One region of the Clostridium sp. CS1-1 genome, then DNA from elsewhere that is predicted to be linked to it. Evidence: a T-box and tRNA genes for the amino acid it is inferred to sense, from the RefSeq annotation. Region 1 holds a T-box; the other regions hold tRNA genes.
What was found. A T-box is a leader RNA that pairs with one kind of tRNA and senses whether it is charged. The one in region 1 lies ahead of alaS (alanine--tRNA ligase), so its partner is inferred to be a tRNA-Ala.
Positions count from the first base shown of each region.

Region 2: it encodes a tRNA-Ala, which carries the amino acid that the T-box ahead of alaS (alanine--tRNA ligase) is inferred to sense. The anticodon was not compared.
Region 3: it encodes a tRNA-Ala, which carries the amino acid that the T-box ahead of alaS (alanine--tRNA ligase) is inferred to sense. The anticodon was not compared.
Region 4: it encodes a tRNA-Ala, which carries the amino acid that the T-box ahead of alaS (alanine--tRNA ligase) is inferred to sense. The anticodon was not compared.

Region 1 covers NZ_CM148680.1:3,713,811-3,718,514, forward strand. Annotated here, with positions in the region: gene alaS (alanine--tRNA ligase) at 1-1,699, opposite strand, end outside; T-box leader at 1,750-2,025, opposite strand; gene AC0N0V_RS17475 (AI-2E family transporter) at 2,079-3,107, opposite strand; gene AC0N0V_RS17480 (PRC-barrel domain-containing protein) at 3,076-3,600, opposite strand; gene nifU (Fe-S cluster assembly scaffold protein NifU) at 3,893-4,327, opposite strand; gene nifS (cysteine desulfurase NifS) at 4,333-4,704, opposite strand, start outside.
Region 2 covers NZ_CM148680.1:4,828,459-4,833,162, reverse strand. Annotated here, with positions in the region: rRNA gene AC0N0V_RS22890 (23S ribosomal RNA) at 1-2,053, shown strand, start outside; rRNA gene rrf (5S ribosomal RNA) at 2,163-2,279, shown strand; tRNA gene AC0N0V_RS22880 (tRNA-Ile) at 2,286-2,362, shown strand; tRNA gene AC0N0V_RS22875 (tRNA-Ala) at 2,366-2,441, shown strand; rRNA gene AC0N0V_RS22870 (16S ribosomal RNA) at 3,100-4,606, shown strand; tRNA gene AC0N0V_RS22865 (tRNA-Ile) at 4,695-4,704, shown strand, end outside.
Region 3 covers NZ_CM148680.1:3,405,902-3,410,605, forward strand. Annotated here, with positions in the region: rRNA gene AC0N0V_RS16055 (23S ribosomal RNA) at 1-2,513, opposite strand, end outside; tRNA gene AC0N0V_RS16060 (tRNA-Ile) at 2,780-2,856, opposite strand; tRNA gene AC0N0V_RS16065 (tRNA-Ala) at 2,862-2,937, opposite strand; rRNA gene AC0N0V_RS16070 (16S ribosomal RNA) at 3,101-4,607, opposite strand.
Region 4 covers NZ_CM148680.1:431,617-436,320, forward strand. Annotated here, with positions in the region: rRNA gene AC0N0V_RS01895 (16S ribosomal RNA) at 1-1,217, shown strand, start outside; tRNA gene AC0N0V_RS01900 (tRNA-Ala) at 1,317-1,392, shown strand; tRNA gene AC0N0V_RS01905 (tRNA-Ile) at 1,396-1,472, shown strand; rRNA gene AC0N0V_RS01910 (23S ribosomal RNA) at 1,581-4,481, shown strand; rRNA gene rrf (5S ribosomal RNA) at 4,661-4,704, shown strand, end outside.

The DNA of each region.
Region 1 (4,704 bases):
TATGATTTCTTCTTATGTTATTTCTTCTTTCCTCATCCACACTTAAAGTAACCTCACCATCAACACTTAAACTTCCAGACAAAACATTTATAAAGTGAAGTGTCTTTCCAGCTACATTCTTTTTACAATCTAAAACTTCAGCTTTAAAAGAACTGTTAAAGACTACTCCTTTATCTCCTACTTGGCCCCCCATTTCAGCATAGAAAGGAGTATTTTCTGTAATAACTACAGCTTTATCCCCCCCGGAGATACTAGAAACAAACTCTTCATCTTTAATTATCACTGTAACTTTTGAAGTAGATGCTGTTGTTTCGTAACCTTCAAAAACTGTTTCTATATCTAAAGGAATCTTATTGAGTACAGTATCTTCTGCCCCCATATAGTTTGTTTCCTCTCTGGCAGCTCTTGCTCTCTCTCTTTGGCTTTTCATTTCTTTTTCAAAACCCTCAGTGTCTATAGTCATGCCTTTTTCTTCAAGTATTTCTAGAGTAAGTTCTACTGGGAACCCATACGTATCATACAACTTAAATGCTCTCTCTCCTGATAACACAAATGCACTGTTATTTTGTAGATCTTCAATATATTCATTTAATATTTGCATTCCACTGTCTATAGTTTCATCAAATCTTTCTTCTTCTAGCTTAATAACTTTTTTAATATATTCTCTTTTTTCTTTAAGTTCAGGATAATTTCCACTGGAATTTTCTATAACTACGTCTGTCAATTTATATAAAAATGGTTCGTTTATACCTAGAGACTTTCCATGTTTTGCTGCTCTTCTTAGTAATCTTCTGAGTACATATCCCCTACCTTCATTAGAAGGTAGTATTCCATCACTAATCATGAAAGTTACGCTTCTTATATGATCGGTTATTACTCTCATAGATATATCAATTTTTTCATCTTTTCCGTACTCCATACCAGAAGTCCTGCCAACTTCATCTAGGATTGCCCTAATAGTGTCAACTTCGAATATACTCTCTACTCCCTGTATGATACTAGCTATTCTTTCTAGCCCCATACCTGTATCTATATTAGGATTTGCCAATCTATTATAATTTCCTTGATCATCTTTATCAAACTGAGTAAATACGAGATTCCAGAACTCCATTACCCTGTCTTCATCAGCAGCTTTTACAAACTCTTCTGCTGAACTTATCTTTCCTTCACCTTTATCAAAATGAATCTCAGAACAAGGTCCACAAGGTCCTATTCCAAGCTCCCAAAAGTTATCATCTTTTCCCAATCTAAATATTCTTGATGGATCTATATCTGTTGTTCTAGTCCATAGCTCAAAAGATTCATCGTCTTCTAAGTAAATGGTTACATATAGCTTATCTTTCGGAAGCTTTAATACTATTGTAGAAAATTCCCATGCCCAAGCAATAGCCTCCTCTTTAAAATAATCTCCAAAAGAAAAGTTTCCAAGCATTTCAAAAAATGTTCCGTGTCTTGAAGTCTTACCTACATTATCTATATCGCCAGTTCTAATACACTTTTGGGATGTAGCAACTCTCTTACTTGGCGGAACTTGTAATCCTGTAAAATAAGGCTTCAAAGGTGCCATACCCGCGTTTATTAATAATAAGCTTTTGTCAGCCTTTGGCACTAACGAAAAACTTGGCAGTCTTAAATGATTCTTACTTTCGAAAAAACTTAAGTACATTTCTCTTAGTTGGTTTAAACCTAATTTTTCCACAGTTTATCTCTCCTTTAATTTTGTAATTTAATAAAAAAACTTCCATCCCGGAAAGGGACGAAAGTATGTTTCGTGGTACCACCCTAATTACACAGTTAGTTAGTCAGTGAGTAAAAGCTATATATTACGATGGTTAATAACTAGTAGTTTTAAAAAATTAGTAGAATCCTTCAAAATACTAACTCACTTCTTTGAAAATGCAACACTGTGCCTCTTTAATTCTTATGACTCATGGACTGCTTCAATATATTCTACAAGAAGTTTACACCATACACTTCCTCTCTAAATGTTAAAATATATTTACTCCTTCCAATCATTGCCTACATATCTAATTATGCTACAAATTATAAATAAAAATAATAACTCTGTCAATATGTCTCTAAAACAAATAGTAATTTAAATCTTCATAGATCACTTTAATAACAACTCCTATTGGGATTGCTATTATCATCCCGACGAATCCTGCAATCTCTCCCCCTATTATAAGAAGTAATATAACAATAAGAGGATGCATACTTACGCTATCTCCTGTAATCTTGGGTGAAAGTATGTTTCCTTCCACCTGTTGAAGTGCATATAACCAAAATGCTGTCCATAAAGCTTTTTGTGGTGAATCTATTAAAGCAATAAAGATTGCTGGTACTGCTCCAAAAATTGGACCGAAGTATGGCACTATATTAAAAAAAGCATTCAATATTGATAGGATAACTGGAAAATCAACCTTTAAAAATAATAGAATTACAAAAGTTGCCGCTCCTATAAGTCCACATAAAAATAGTTGACTAACTATATATCTACCTAATATCTTATCTATATGCGAGCTTATTTTCTTTACTATGTTCCTACTTTTTACAGGCAAAAAATTTAAAAGCTTATTTGAAATGTAGTCACCATCAGATAAAAAATAGTAAGATATTATCGGAATAACTGCTATGGTTACTATATTTTGCCCTATTTTTAATACTGTATCAAACATTTTGTTGAACATTCCCAAAACATGACTGTTTATTTTTGTATACACATTATCCATCGCTATATACATAGTTTTATTATTGGTAATTGGTTTCAATCTAGAATATATAGTGCCAATGAACTTTTCGATATTTCCTAATGTATGACTTATATTTAAACTTTCTTTAAATATTGAAGGTATTAAAAGAGTAAAAATAACTGCTACTGAAAGTATTACTACACATATTAATATCAAAGCAGATGTCCTTCTTCCAAATTTACCTTGCTCCATTCTCTTTTGAAGGGGTCGTAGAGTATAGGAAATAGCAAATGAAATAAGTAGCAAGTTCATAACTTCTCTTATTATGGAGCTTCTAACCGCAAAAAATAATACCAAAAATATAATAATAATTAATATTATATTTTTATAAATCCATTTTATTTTTATCTTTTTCATCTACATCATCTTCCATAAACAATTTATGTGGCATACTTGAAAAACTAAGACTCCCATTTCTTTCACTTAATAAAATATTTTTCTCTCCAACCATAAGATCTTTAATTAAAACTATCTTTTTACCTTGAGTAAAATTCGTAATAAGTCCAGCAGACACTACTACTGCACTTATTGTAAAGTTCCTTTCATCAAACAACATATCTTCTATCATACCTACAATATTGTCTTTTCTATCCCTAATATCCATCCCTTTTATATCATCAAATTGTAGAAAAGTTCCCTTAATAGTTTCTGTTACAACCATAGTAGAATTATAGCTTACTATATTATTTAGCATTATATTTGAATTTTTTCTTAAAAAGCTTGTAGAGGCTAAATTAAACCCTATTACCTTTCCTTTATTAAAGTCTAATAATACATCCTTAATATATCCTAACCTCTTCCCATTGACATCTATAACGTCCATAAGGGTAAAATCTCTAGTTCTATACAACCTACCACCACCATAACTTTAAAAAGTTAAGAGCTGAGAATCAAAAGTTTGTTAATATCTATTTTTGATATAAAACTTTTACATTATACTATAAACTCATCTATTAATATTAATTCATCAAAATTAATATTAATAAATAAACAGAGTTGTTAACATGGCATAGATCTTATATATAATATTTTTGCCTGTTATGTAAAAAATATAACTTATATTTATAGTTATATAATTATTTTACAAAAAATAGTTGGGCGACCAGTAAAATAAAAATTTCACTGATCGCCCAAGTAATTAATTATTCCTCATCTCCATGAACATGCTCATGAATATGTTCTGAATGATTCTTAGTTTCCCAAGGTTCAAGTCCTTGTGATATTCTATAATCGTTTATTGCCTTATGAATTGCTTCTTCAGCAAGCACTGAACAGTGCATTTTAACTGGTGGAAGCCCGTCAAGTGCTTCTGCTACAGCTTTATTGCTTAACTGCCAAGCTTCTTCCAATGTTTTTCCCTTTATAAGCTCTGTAGCCATACTTGATGAAGCTATTGCAGAACCACATCCAAAAGTCTTAAATGTTACATCTTTAATTATATTATCTTCAACTTTTAGGTAAATTTTCATTATATCTCCACATTTTGCGTTTCCAACTTCTCCTACACCGTTAGCATCTTCAAGCTCTCCAACGTTTCTAGGGTTTCTAAAGTGATCCATAACTTTTTCGCTATACATCTCCATTACCTACCTTCCTTTTTTGCATTTTCTTCTTTTATAAAATCTTCCCAGAATGGTGACATTTCTCTTCTTCTAGCAACTATTCTTGGAACTACCTCTAAAGCATAATCAACATGTTCTTCTGTAGTACCCGATCCAAGACTCAATCTTAGTGAACCATGTGCCACTCCATGTGATAATCCTAATGATAAAAGAACATGTGATGGATCTAATGAACCTGAAGCACAAGCGCTTCCTGTTGATGCAAATATACCTTCGTCATTTAAATCTAGTAATAGAGTTTCTCCTTCTATTCCTATAAAACTTAAATTAACACTTCCTGGTAATCTCTTATCACCTATAGGTCCATTAACTTTAGTATAAGGTACCTTTTC
Region 2 (4,704 bases), 1.1 Mb from region 1:
CTCGAAATAGCTTTAGGGCTAGCGTTTTGAATGAGTAGTGGAGGTAGAGCACTGAATGGGCTAGGGGCTGACAACAGTTACTGAACCCTATCAAACTCCGAATGCCATATACTTGAATCAAAGCAGTCAGACTACGAATGATAAGATCCGTGGTCAAAAGGGAAACAGCCCAGACCATCAGCTAAGGTCCCAAAGTGTAAGTTAAGTGGAAAAGGATGTGGGATTTCTAAGACAACTAGGATGTTGGCTTAGAAGCAGCCACTCATTTAAAGAGTGCGTAATAGCTCACTAGTCGAGAGATCCTGCGCCGAAGATGTTCGGGGCTAAAACTTACCACCGAAGCTATGGATTGATACGTAAGTATCAGTGGTAGAGGAGCTTCCTGTATGGGTTGAAGTCGTACCGTAAGGAGCGGTGGACTGTACAGGAGTGAGTATGCTGGCATAAGTAGCGAGAAATAAGTGAGAATCTTATTGGTCGAAAACCTAAGGTTTCCTGAGGAAGGCTCGTCCGCTCAGGGTTAGTCGGGACCTAAGCCGAGGCCGAAAGGCGTAGGTGATGGACAATCGGTTGATATTCCGATACCACCAGTTTGCGTTATTACAAATGGGATGACGCAGGAGGATAGGATGTGCGCACTATTGGATGTGCGTCTAAGCACTTAGGCAGACTAGATAGGCAAATCCGTCTAGTTAATGCTGAGGTGTTACGGGGAGCCCTTTTGGGCGAAGTATCTGATTCCACGCTGCCAAGAAAAGTCTCTATGGAGTGAACTGGTGCCCGTACCGCAAACCGACACAGGTAGGTGAGGAGAGAATCCTAAGACCAGCGGAAGAATTGTTGTCAAGGAACTCGGCAAATTGACCCCGTAACTTCGGGAGAAGGGGTGCCACCGCAAGGTGGTCGCAGAGAATAGGCCCAAGCAACTGTTTAGCAAAAACACAGGTCTCTGCTAAAGCGAAAGCTGATGTATAGGGGCTGACGCCTGCCCGGTGCTGGAAGGTTAAGGGGAACACTTAGCGCAAGCGAAGGTGTGAACTTAAGCCCCAGTAAACGGCGGCCGTAACTATAACGGTCCTAAGGTAGCGAAATTCCTTGTCGGGTAAGTTCCGACCCGCACGAATGGCGTAATGACTTGGGCACTGTCTCGACAACAAATCCGGCGAAATTGTATTGCGAGTGAAGATGCTCGCTACCCGCGATTGGACGGAAAGACCCCGTAGAGCTTTACTGTAGCTTAGCATTGAGTCTCGGTATTGTCTGTACAGGATAGGTGGGAGACTGCGAAGCAGAGGCGTCAGCCTTTGTGGAGTCGTCCTTGGGATACCACCCTGACAGTACTGGGATTCTAACCGGCGGCCATGAATCTGGTCACGGGACATTGTTAGGTGGGCAGTTTGACTGGGGCGGTCGCCTCCTAAAAAGTAACGGAGGCGCCCAAAGGTTCCCTCAGAACGGTTGGAAATCGTTCGTAGAGTGCAAAGGCAGAAGGGAGCCTGACTGCGACACAAACAAGTGGAGCAGGGACGAAAGTCGGGCTTAGTGATCCGGTGGTACCTCGTGGGAGGGCCATCGCTCAACGGATAAAAGCTACCTCGGGGATAACAGGCTGATCTCCCCCAAGAGTCCACATCGACGGGGAGGTTTGGCACCTCGATGTCGGCTCGTCGCATCCTGGGGCTGAAGTAGGTCCCAAGGGTTGGGCTGTTCGCCCATTAAAGCGGCACGCGAGCTGGGTTCAGAACGTCGTGAGACAGTTCGGTCCCTATCCGTCGCGGGCGTAGGAAATTTGAGAGGAGCTGTCCTTAGTACGAGAGGACCGGGATGGACTGACCTCTGGTGCACCAGTTGTTCCGCCAGGAGCACAGCTGGGTAGCTATGTCGGGACGGGATAAACGCTGAAAGCATCTAAGCGTGAAGCCCACCTCAAGATAAGATTTCCCATAGCGTAAGCTAGTAAGACCCCTTGAAGAACACAAGGTTGATAGGTCAGAGGTGTAAGCATGGCAACATGTTCAGCTGACTGATACTAATAGGTCGAGGGCTTGACCTAATATATCACTGTGCAATTTTGAGAGAACAACATATTAAAAAATAATAAAAATATGTTGACAAATTAAGTTTAGTATAGTATAATTAATAACTGTAATGAACTTAAGATATCTGGTGGTTATGACGTAAAGGCTACACCCGTTCCCATTCCGAACACGATGGTTAAGCTTTACAGTGCCGATGGTACTGCACGGGAGACTGTGTGGAAGAGTAGGTCGCTGCCAGGTCGATATGGATCTTTAGCTCAGTTGGTTAGAGCAACCGGCTCATAACCGGTTGGTCCGGGGTTCGAGTCCCTGAAGGTCCACCATATGGGGGTATAGCTCAGCTGGGAGAGCACCTGCCTTGCACGCAGGGGGTCAAGGGTTCGAATCCCTTTATCTCCACCAAAAAAGAAGTAGTATGTACTACTTCTTTTTTTTATATATAAATTTATGTTGATTTTGAAATTGGTAGAGAATCGGAAAATATTCACTTCTATTTTATTCAATCACAGCTTAACATATTTTTTTACTGAATTAATCGTAATATTTATTATAGAATTTAAATTCAATGAACTAAAGGTTTATTATCAACTTTTGATTGGCAAGGTGGTATATGTGCATTCTGCGTATAGTCAAAGCTTATAAAAACAAACTTAACCTGGTGTATCTATATATGAATTTTAAAGCAATACCTTAAAATAAAGAGGTATATTAATATAACTTGATGAATTCGTTAAATTTATGATTATTAAGATTCAAAATTGTGATAGAATAACTCTTGTCTTCTTTAAGAGTGTAAAATGATATATTCGAAGGAGACAAGTTAAGTGAATTAATTAATGATAACTTATAAGCATAAATTTAATTTTTAATATCATTAGTTAAATCTTTAAAAAAGGTATTGACAAATTAACATGAATTTGATAAAATTCATAATTGTTGAAGAGAAACTGATCCTTGAAAATTAAACAGAGTGAAAGATAAGATAACTTATCTTTGAATAAACCAGCAATTCTTTGAGTTACTTTTAAAGTAACAAAGCAGTAATGAGCAAGCAAACTTTTAAATTGAGAGTTTGATCCTGGCTCAGGACGAACGCTGGCGGCGTGCCTAACACATGCAAGTCGAGCGATGAAACCCTTCGGGGTGGATTAGCGGCGGACGGGTGAGTAACACGTGGGTAACCTGCCTCAAAGAGGGGGATAGCCTCGCGAAAGGGAGATTAATACCGCATAACATTAGTTTTTCGCATGAAGAACTAATTAAAGGAGTAATCCGCTTTGAGATGGACCCGCGGCGCATTAGCTAGTTGGTGAGGTAAAGGCTCACCAAGGCGACGATGCGTAGCCGACCTGAGAGGGTGATCGGCCACATTGGAACTGAGATACGGTCCAGACTCCTACGGGAGGCAGCAGTGGGGAATATTGCACAATGGGCGAAAGCCTGATGCAGCAACGCCGCGTGAGTGATGAAGGCCTTCGGGTTGTAAAGCTCTGTCTTTGGGGACGATAATGACGGTACCCAAGGAGGAAGCCACGGCTAACTACGTGCCAGCAGCCGCGGTAATACGTAGGTGGCAAGCGTTGTCCGGATTTACTGGGCGTAAAGGATGCGTAGGCGGATATTTAAGTGAGATGTGAAATTCCCGGGCTTAACTTGGGAGCTGCATTTCAAACTGGATATCTAGAGTGTGGGAGAGGAGAATGGAATTCCTAGTGTAGCGGTGAAATGCGTAGAGATTAGGAAGAACACCAGTGGCGAAGGCGATTCTCTGGACCATAACTGACGCTGAGGCATGAAAGCGTGGGTAGCAAACAGGATTAGATACCCTGGTAGTCCACGCCGTAAACGATGAGTACTAGGTGTAGGGGGGTCCAACCCTCTGTGCCGCAGTTAACACAATAAGTACTCCGCCTGGGAAGTACGATCGCAAGATTAAAACTCAAAGGAATTGACGGGGGCCCGCACAAGCAGCGGAGCATGTGGTTTAATTCGAAGCAACGCGAAGAACCTTACCTGGACTTGACATCCCCTGAATTACTCGTAATGGAGGAAGCCCTTCGGGGCAGGGAGACAGGTGGTGCATGGTTGTCGTCAGCTCGTGTCGTGAGATGTTAGGTTAAGTCCTGCAACGAGCGCAACCCTTATCATTAGTTGCTACCATTAAGTTGAGCACTCTAGTGAGACTGCCCGGGTTAACCGGGAGGAAGGTGGGGATGACGTCAAATCATCATGCCCCTTATGTCCAGGGCTACACACGTGCTACAATGGTGAGTACAATTAGATGCAAACCCGCGAGGGGGAGCCAAACTAAAAAACTCATCCCAGTTCGGATTGTAGGCTGAAACTCGCCTACATGAAGCTGGAGTTGCTAGTAATCGCGAATCAGAATGTCGCGGTGAATACGTTCCCGGGCCTTGTACACACCGCCCGTCACACCATGAGAGCTGGCAACACCCGAAGTCCGTGAGGTAACCGTAAGGAGCCAGCGGCCGAAGGTGGGGTCAGTGATTGGGGTGAAGTCGTAACAAGGTAGCCGTAGGAGAACCTGCGGCTGGATCACCTCCTTTCTAAGGAATAATAACTAAGAACTTAGGTTTTTAGTTACATTGGAATTCTGGTTTACACTCTGTTTAATTTTGAGGGATTAACCCTTATGGGCTTATAG
Region 3 (4,704 bases), 310 kb from region 1:
CGACATCGAGGTGCCAAACCTCCCCGTCGATGTGGACTCTTGGGGGAGATCAGCCTGTTATCCCCGAGGTAGCTTTTATCCGTTGAGCGATGGCCCTCCCACGAGGTACCACCGGATCACTAAGCCCGACTTTCGTCCCTGCTCCACTTGTTTGTGTCGCAGTCAGGCTCCCTTCTGCCTTTGCACTCTACGAACGATTTCCAACCGTTCTGAGGGAACCTTTGGGCGCCTCCGTTACTTTTTAGGAGGCGACCGCCCCAGTCAAACTGCCCACCTAACAATGTCCCGTGACCAGATTCATGGCCGCCGGTTAGAATCCCAGTACTGTCAGGGTGGTATCCCAAGGACGACTCCACAAAGGCTGACGCCTCTGCTTCGCAGTCTCCCACCTATCCTGTACAGACAATACCGAGACTCAATGCTAAGCTACAGTAAAGCTCTACGGGGTCTTTCCGTCCAATCGCGGGTAGCGAGCATCTTCACTCGCAATACAATTTCGCCGGATTTGTTGTCGAGACAGTGCCCAAGTCATTACGCCATTCGTGCGGGTCGGAACTTACCCGACAAGGAATTTCGCTACCTTAGGACCGTTATAGTTACGGCCGCCGTTTACTGGGGCTTAAGTTCACACCTTCGCATGAAGCTAAGTGTTCCCCTTAACCTTCCAGCACCGGGCAGGCGTCAGCCCCTATACATCAGCTTTCGCTTTAGCAGAGACCTGTGTTTTTGCTAAACAGTTGCTTGGGCCTATTCTCTGCGACCACCTTGCGGTGGCACCCCTTCTCCCGAAGTTACGGGGTCAATTTGCCGAGTTCCTTGACAACAATTCTTCCGCTGGTCTTAGGATTCTCTCCTCACCTACCTGTGTCGGTTTGCGGTACGGGCACCAGTTCACTCCATAGAGACTTTTCTTGGCAGCGTGGAATCAGATACTTCGCCCAAAAGGGCTCTCCGTAACACCTCAGCATTAACTAGACGGATTTGCCTATCTAGTCTGCCTAAGTGCTTAGACGCACATCCAATAGTGCGCACATCTTATCCTCCTGCGTCATCCCATTTGTAATAACGCAAACTGGTGGTATCGGAATATCAACCGATTGTCCATCACCTACGCCTTTCGGCCTCGGCTTAGGTCCCGACTAACCCTGAGCGGACGAGCCTTCCTCAGGAAACCTTAGGTTTTCGACCAATAAGATTCTCACTTATTTCTCGCTACTTATGCCAGCATACTCACTCCTGTACAGTCCACCGCTCCTTACGGTACGACTTCAACCCATACAGGAAGCTCCTCTACCACTGATACTTACGTATCAATCCATAGCTTCGGTGGTAAGTTTTAGCCCCGAACATCTTCGGCGCAGGATCTCTCGACTAGTGAGCTATTACGCACTCTTTAAATGAGTGGCTGCTTCTAAGCCAACATCCTAGTTGTCTTAGAAATCCCACATCCTTTTCCACTTAACTTACACTTTGGGACCTTAGCTGATGGTCTGGGCTGTTTCCCTTTTGACCACGGATCTTATCATTCGTAGTCTGACTGCTTTGATTCAAGTATATGGCATTCGGAGTTTGATAGGGTTCAGTAACTGTTGTCAGCCCCTAGCCCATTCAGTGCTCTACCTCCACTACTCATTCAAAACGCTAGCCCTAAAGCTATTTCGAGGAGAACCAGCTATCTCCGAGTTCGATTGGAATTTCTCCGCTATCCACAGCTCATCCCATGGTTTTTCAACACCAATGTGGTTCGGTCCTCCACGGAATTTTACTTCCGCTTCAACCTGTCCATGGATAGGTCACCCGGTTTCGGGTCTACGACATGCAACTTTTTGCCCTATTCAGACTCGGTTTCCCTTCGGCTACGTATCTTAAATACTTAACCTTGCTACACATCGTAACTCGCTGGCTCGTTCTACAAAAAGCACGTCGTTGCAGGTAAAACTGCTTCGACTGATTGTGGACACACGGTTTCAGGTTCTATTTCACTCCCCTTCCGGGGTTCTTTTCACCTTTCCCTCACGGTACTACTTCACTATCGGTCACCAGTTAGTATTTAGCCTTGGGAGGTGGTCCTCCCTGCTTCCCACAAGGTTTCACGTGTCTCGTGGTACTCTGGATTAGACCTAGGAGCTTCCATTTTCATTTACAGGGCTGTTACCTTCTATGGCGGAGCCTTCCAGCTCTCTTCAATTAATTCCAGCTCTCACTTGCGGTCTATCCACAACCCCAGGAACAAGTTCCTGGTTTGGGCTCTTTCCCTTTCGCTCGCCGCTACTTAGGAAATCGATTTTTCTTTCTCTTCCTCCGGGTACTTAGATGTTTCAGTTCCCCGGGTCTACCTCTATAAACCTATGAATTCAGTTTACAGTACATAGCGTTAGCTATGTGGGTTGCCCCATTCGGAAATCTCCGGATCGCAGGCTATTTGCGCCTACCCGAAGCTTATCGCAGCTTATCGCGTCCTTCATCGGCTACTGGTGCCAAGGCATTCACCATGCGCCCTTTGTAGCTTGACCTATTGACCGAAAATTGCTATTAACTTCGCGCTTCTTCGTCAGGTCACTCGTTGCGGTACTCATTTACCAGTTAGTAAACTCCGTTCCTCACTCGCGTCCTTCCTCGAATCGCTCGCTACTATCAATTTTCTAGTTTTAGTTATAATCTACAAAGGTTTACTATTTTATAATTTCTTATAAATAGTTTATACCTTTAGCTTTACTTCTTATGTTAAATAACTTTCATTATTTAACGCTTATCACTGTGCAATTTTCAAAGAACAATGTGGTGGGCTTAAATGGACTCGAACCATCGACCTCACGCTTATCAGGCGTGCGCTCTAACCAGCTGAGCTATAAGCCCATATATGGTGGAGATAAAGGGATTCGAACCCTTGACCCCCTGCGTGCAAGGCAGGTGCTCTCCCAGCTGAGCTATACCCCCATATATAAATTAACAGTCAACAATTGATATGAATAACTATCCATATCAAATTAACAACACTTAATTTTCGAAAGACCTATTTATGATCCCTCAAAATTAAACAGAGTGTAAACCAGAATTCCAATGTAACTAAAAACCTAAGTTCTTAGTTATTATTCCTTAGAAAGGAGGTGATCCAGCCGCAGGTTCTCCTACGGCTACCTTGTTACGACTTCACCCCAATCACTGACCCCACCTTCGGCCGCTGGCTCCTTACGGTTACCTCACGGACTTCGGGTGTTGCCAGCTCTCATGGTGTGACGGGCGGTGTGTACAAGGCCCGGGAACGTATTCACCGCGACATTCTGATTCGCGATTACTAGCAACTCCAGCTTCATGTAGGCGAGTTTCAGCCTACAATCCGAACTGGGATGAGTTTTTTAGTTTGGCTCCCCCTCGCGGGTTTGCATCTAATTGTACTCACCATTGTAGCACGTGTGTAGCCCTGGACATAAGGGGCATGATGATTTGACGTCATCCCCACCTTCCTCCCGGTTAACCCGGGCAGTCTCACTAGAGTGCTCAACTTAATGGTAGCAACTAATGATAAGGGTTGCGCTCGTTGCAGGACTTAACCTAACATCTCACGACACGAGCTGACGACAACCATGCACCACCTGTCTCCCTGCCCCGAAGGGCTTCCTCCATTACGAGTAATTCAGGGGATGTCAAGTCCAGGTAAGGTTCTTCGCGTTGCTTCGAATTAAACCACATGCTCCGCTGCTTGTGCGGGCCCCCGTCAATTCCTTTGAGTTTTAATCTTGCGATCGTACTTCCCAGGCGGAGTACTTATTGTGTTAACTGCGGCACAGAAGGTTGGACCCTCCTACACCTAGTACTCATCGTTTACGGCGTGGACTACCAGGGTATCTAATCCTGTTTGCTACCCACGCTTTCATGCCTCAGCGTCAGTTATGGTCCAGAGAATCGCCTTCGCCACTGGTGTTCTTCCTAATCTCTACGCATTTCACCGCTACACTAGGAATTCCATTCTCCTCTCCCACACTCTAGATATCCAGTTTGAAATGCAGCTCCCAAGTTAAGCCCGGGAATTTCACATCTCACTTAAATATCCGCCTACGCATCCTTTACGCCCAGTAAATCCGGACAACGCTTGCCACCTACGTATTACCGCGGCTGCTGGCACGTAGTTAGCCGTGGCTTCCTCCTTGGGTACCGTCATTATCGTCCCCAAAGACAGAGCTTTACAACCCGAAGGCCTTCATCACTCACGCGGCGTTGCTGCATCAGGCTTTCGCCCATTGTGCAATATTCCCCACTGCTGCCTCCCGTAGGAGTCTGGACCGTATCTCAGTTCCAATGTGGCCGATCACCCTCTCAGGTCGGCTACGCATCGTCGCCTTGGTGAGCCTTTACCTCACCAACTAGCTAATGCGCCGCGGGTCCATCTCAAAGCGGATTACTCCTTTAATTAGTTCTTCATGCGAAGAACTAATGTTATGCGGTATTAATCTCCCTTTCGGGAGGCTATCCCCCTCTTTGAGGTAGGTTACCCACGTGTTACTCACCCGTCCGCCGCTAATCCACCCCGAAGGGTTTCATCGCTCGACTTGCATGTGTTAGGCACGCCGCCAGCGTTCGTCCTGAGCCAGGATCAAACTCTCAATTTAAAAGTTTGCTTGCTCATTACTGCTTTGTTACTTTAAAAGTAACTCAAAGAATTGCTGGTTTATTTAAAAACAAGTTTTAACTTATCTTTCACTCTGT
Region 4 (4,704 bases), 1.8 Mb from region 1:
TGAGAGGGTGATCGGCCACATTGGAACTGAGATACGGTCCAGACTCCTACGGGAGGCAGCAGTGGGGAATATTGCACAATGGGCGAAAGCCTGATGCAGCAACGCCGCGTGAGTGATGAAGGCCTTCGGGTTGTAAAGCTCTGTCTTTGGGGACGATAATGACGGTACCCAAGGAGGAAGCCACGGCTAACTACGTGCCAGCAGCCGCGGTAATACGTAGGTGGCAAGCGTTGTCCGGATTTACTGGGCGTAAAGGATGCGTAGGCGGATATTTAAGTGAGATGTGAAATTCCCGGGCTTAACTTGGGAGCTGCATTTCAAACTGGATATCTAGAGTGTGGGAGAGGAGAATGGAATTCCTAGTGTAGCGGTGAAATGCGTAGAGATTAGGAAGAACACCAGTGGCGAAGGCGATTCTCTGGACCATAACTGACGCTGAGGCATGAAAGCGTGGGTAGCAAACAGGATTAGATACCCTGGTAGTCCACGCCGTAAACGATGAGTACTAGGTGTAGGGGGGTCCAACCCTCTGTGCCGCAGTTAACACAATAAGTACTCCGCCTGGGAAGTACGATCGCAAGATTAAAACTCAAAGGAATTGACGGGGGCCCGCACAAGCAGCGGAGCATGTGGTTTAATTCGAAGCAACGCGAAGAACCTTACCTGGACTTGACATCCCCTGAATTACTCGTAATGGAGGAAGCCCTTCGGGGCAGGGAGACAGGTGGTGCATGGTTGTCGTCAGCTCGTGTCGTGAGATGTTAGGTTAAGTCCTGCAACGAGCGCAACCCTTATCATTAGTTGCTACCATTAAGTTGAGCACTCTAGTGAGACTGCCCGGGTTAACCGGGAGGAAGGTGGGGATGACGTCAAATCATCATGCCCCTTATGTCCAGGGCTACACACGTGCTACAATGGTGAGTACAATTAGATGCAAACCCGCGAGGGGGAGCCAAACTAAAAAACTCATCCCAGTTCGGATTGTAGGCTGAAACTCGCCTACATGAAGCTGGAGTTGCTAGTAATCGCGAATCAGAATGTCGCGGTGAATACGTTCCCGGGCCTTGTACACACCGCCCGTCACACCATGAGAGCTGGCAACACCCGAAGTCCGTGAGGTAACCGTAAGGAGCCAGCGGCCGAAGGTGGGGTCAGTGATTGGGGTGAAGTCGTAACAAGGTAGCCGTAGGAGAACCTGCGGCTGGATCACCTCCTTTCTAAGGAATAATAACTAGAAACTTAGGTTTTTAGTTACATTGGAGTTCTGGTTTACACTCTGTTTAATTTTGAGAGACTATTATGTTTCTTTATAGTATGGGGGTATAGCTCAGCTGGGAGAGCACCTGCCTTGCACGCAGGGGGTCAAGGGTTCGAATCCCTTTATCTCCACCATACGGGCTTATAGCTCAGCTGGTTAGAGCGCACGCCTGATAAGCGTGAGGTCGATGGTTCGAGTCCATTTAAGCCCACCACATTGTTCTTTGAAAATTGCACAGTGATAAGCGTTAAATAATGAAAGTTATTTAACATAAACAAAGTAAAGCTAAAGGTATATATACCTTTGTAGAATTATGATTTAAGGTCAAGCTACAAAGGGCGCATGGTGAATGCCTTGGCACCAGTAGCCGATGAAGGACGCGATAAGCTGCGATAAGCTTCGGGTAGGCGCAAATAGCCTGCGATCCGGAGATTTCCGAATGGGGCAACCCACATAGCTAACGCTATGTACTGTAAACTGAATTCATAGGTTTATAGAGGTATACCCGGGGAACTGAAACATCTAAGTACCCGGAGGAAGAGAAAGAAAAATCGATTTCCTAAGTAGCGGCGAGCGAAAGGGAAAGAGCCCAAACCAGGAACTTGTTCCTGGGGTTGCGGACAGATCATAAAAGGAAGTAGGAATTAATTGAAGAGAGCTGGAAGGCTCCGCCATAGAAGGTAACAGCCCTGTAGATGAAAATGAAAACTTCTAGATCTGATCCAGAGTACCACGAGACACGTGAAACCTTGTGGGAAGCAGGGAGGACCACCTCCCAAGGCTAAATACTAACTGGTGACCGATAGTGAAGCAGTACCGTGAGGGAAAGGTGAAAAGAACCCCGGAAGGGGAGTGAAATAGAACCTGAAACCGTGTGTCCACAATCAGTCGAAGCAGTTTTACCTGCGACGACGTGCTTTTTGTAGAACGAGCCAGCGAGTTACGATGTGTAGCAAGGTTAAGTATTTAAGATACGCAGCCGAAGGGAAACCGAGTCTGAATAGGGCAAAAAGTTGCATGTCGTAGACCCGAAACCGGGTGACCTATCCATGGACAGGTTGAAGCGGAAGTAAAATTCCGTGGAGGACCGAACCACATTGGTGTTGAAAAACCATGGGATGAGCTGTGGATAGCGGAGAAATTCCAATCGAACTCGGAGATAGCTGGTTCTCCTCGAAATAGCTTTAGGGCTAGCGTTTTGAATGAGTAGTGGAGGTAGAGCACTGAATGGGCTAGGGGCTGACAACAGTTACTGAACCCTATCAAACTCCGAATGCCATATACTTGAATCAAAGCAGTCAGACTACGAATGATAAGATCCGTGGTCAAAAGGGAAACAGCCCAGACCATCAGCTAAGGTCCCAAAGTGTAAGTTAAGTGGAAAAGGATGTGGGATTTCTAAGACAACTAGGATGTTGGCTTAGAAGCAGCCACTCATTTAAAGAGTGCGTAATAGCTCACTAGTCGAGAGATCCTGCGCCGAAGATGTTCGGGGCTAAAACTTACCACCGAAGCTATGGATTCACCGTAAGGTGAGTGGTAGAGGAGCTTCCTGTATGGGTTGAAGTCGTACCGTAAGGAGCGGTGGACTGTACAGGAGTGAGTATGCTGGCATAAGTAGCGAGAAATAAGTGAGAATCTTATTGGTCGAAAACCTAAGGTTTCCTGAGGAAGGCTCGTCCGCTCAGGGTTAGTCGGGACCTAAGCCGAGGCCGAAAGGCGTAGGTGATGGACAATCGGTTGATATTCCGATACCACCAGTTTGCGTTATTACAAATGGGATGACGCAGGAGGATAAGATGTGCGCACTATTGGATGTGCGTCTAAGCACTTAGGCAGACTAGATAGGCAAATCCGTCTAGTTAATGCTGAGGTGTTACGGGGAGCCCTTTTGGGCGAAGTATCTGATTCCACGCTGCCAAGAAAAGTCTCTATGGAGTAAACTGGTGCCCGTACCGCAAACCGACACAGGTAGGTGAGGAGAGAATCCTAAGACCAGCGGAAGAATTGTTGTCAAGGAACTCGGCAAATTGACCCCGTAACTTCGGGAGAAGGGGTGCCACCGCAAGGTGGTCGCAGAGAATAGGCCCAAGCAACTGTTTAGCAAAAACACAGGTCTCTGCTAAAGCGAAAGCTGATGTATAGGGGCTGACGCCTGCCCGGTGCTGGAAGGTTAAGGGGAACACTTAGCGCAAGCGAAGGTGTGAACTTAAGCCCCAGTAAACGGCGGCCGTAACTATAACGGTCCTAAGGTAGCGAAATTCCTTGTCGGGTAAGTTCCGACCCGCACGAATGGCGTAATGACTTGGGCACTGTCTCGACAACAAATCCGGCGAAATTGTATTGCGAGTGAAGATGCTCGCTACCCGCGATTGGACGGAAAGACCCCGTAGAGCTTTACTGTAGCTTAGCATTGAGTCTCGGTATTGTCTGTACAGGATAGGTGGGAGACTGCGAAGCAGAGGCGTCAGCCTTTGTGGAGTCGTCCTTGGGATACCACCCTGACAGTACTGGGATTCTAACCGGCGGCCATGAATCTGGTCACGGGACATTGTTAGGTGGGCAGTTTGACTGGGGCGGTCGCCTCCTAAAAAGTAACGGAGGCGCCCAAAGGTTCCCTCAGAACGGTTGGAAATCGTTCGTAGAGTGCAAAGGCAGAAGGGAGCCTGACTGCGACACAAACAAGTGGAGCAGGGACGAAAGTCGGGCTTAGTGATCCGGTGGTACCTCGTGGGAGGGCCATCGCTCAACGGATAAAAGCTACCTCGGGGATAACAGGCTGATCTCCCCCAAGAGTCCACATCGACGGGGAGGTTTGGCACCTCGATGTCGGCTCGTCGCATCCTGGGGCTGAAGTAGGTCCCAAGGGTTGGGCTGTTCGCCCATTAAAGCGGCACGCGAGCTGGGTTCAGAACGTCGTGAGACAGTTCGGTCCCTATCCGTCGCGGGCGTAGGAAATTTGAGAGGAGCTGTCCTTAGTACGAGAGGACCGGGATGGACTGACCTCTGGTGCACCAGTTGTTCCGCCAGGAGCACAGCTGGGTAGCTATGTCGGGACGGGATAAACGCTGAAAGCATCTAAGCGTGAAGCCCACCTCAAGATAAGATTTCCCATAGCGTAAGCTAGTAAGACCCCTTGAAGAACACAAGGTTGATAGGTCAGAGGTGTAAGCATGGTAACATGTTCAGCTGACTGATACTAATAGGTCGAGGGCTTGACCTAATATATCACTGTGCAATTTTGAGAGAACAATTCTTTCAAACAAAAAATAACAATAAAAATTGATAGAAGCGAGCAGTTCAAGGAAAAGCTTGAGCGAGGAGCAGAGTTTACTTCAGTAAATGAGCACCACAGCGAAGGATTTGACGCAGAAATGCGAAGCTTATAGCAATTTTTGCGAATCTAGTGGTTATGACGTGAAGGTTACACCCGTTCCCATTCCGAA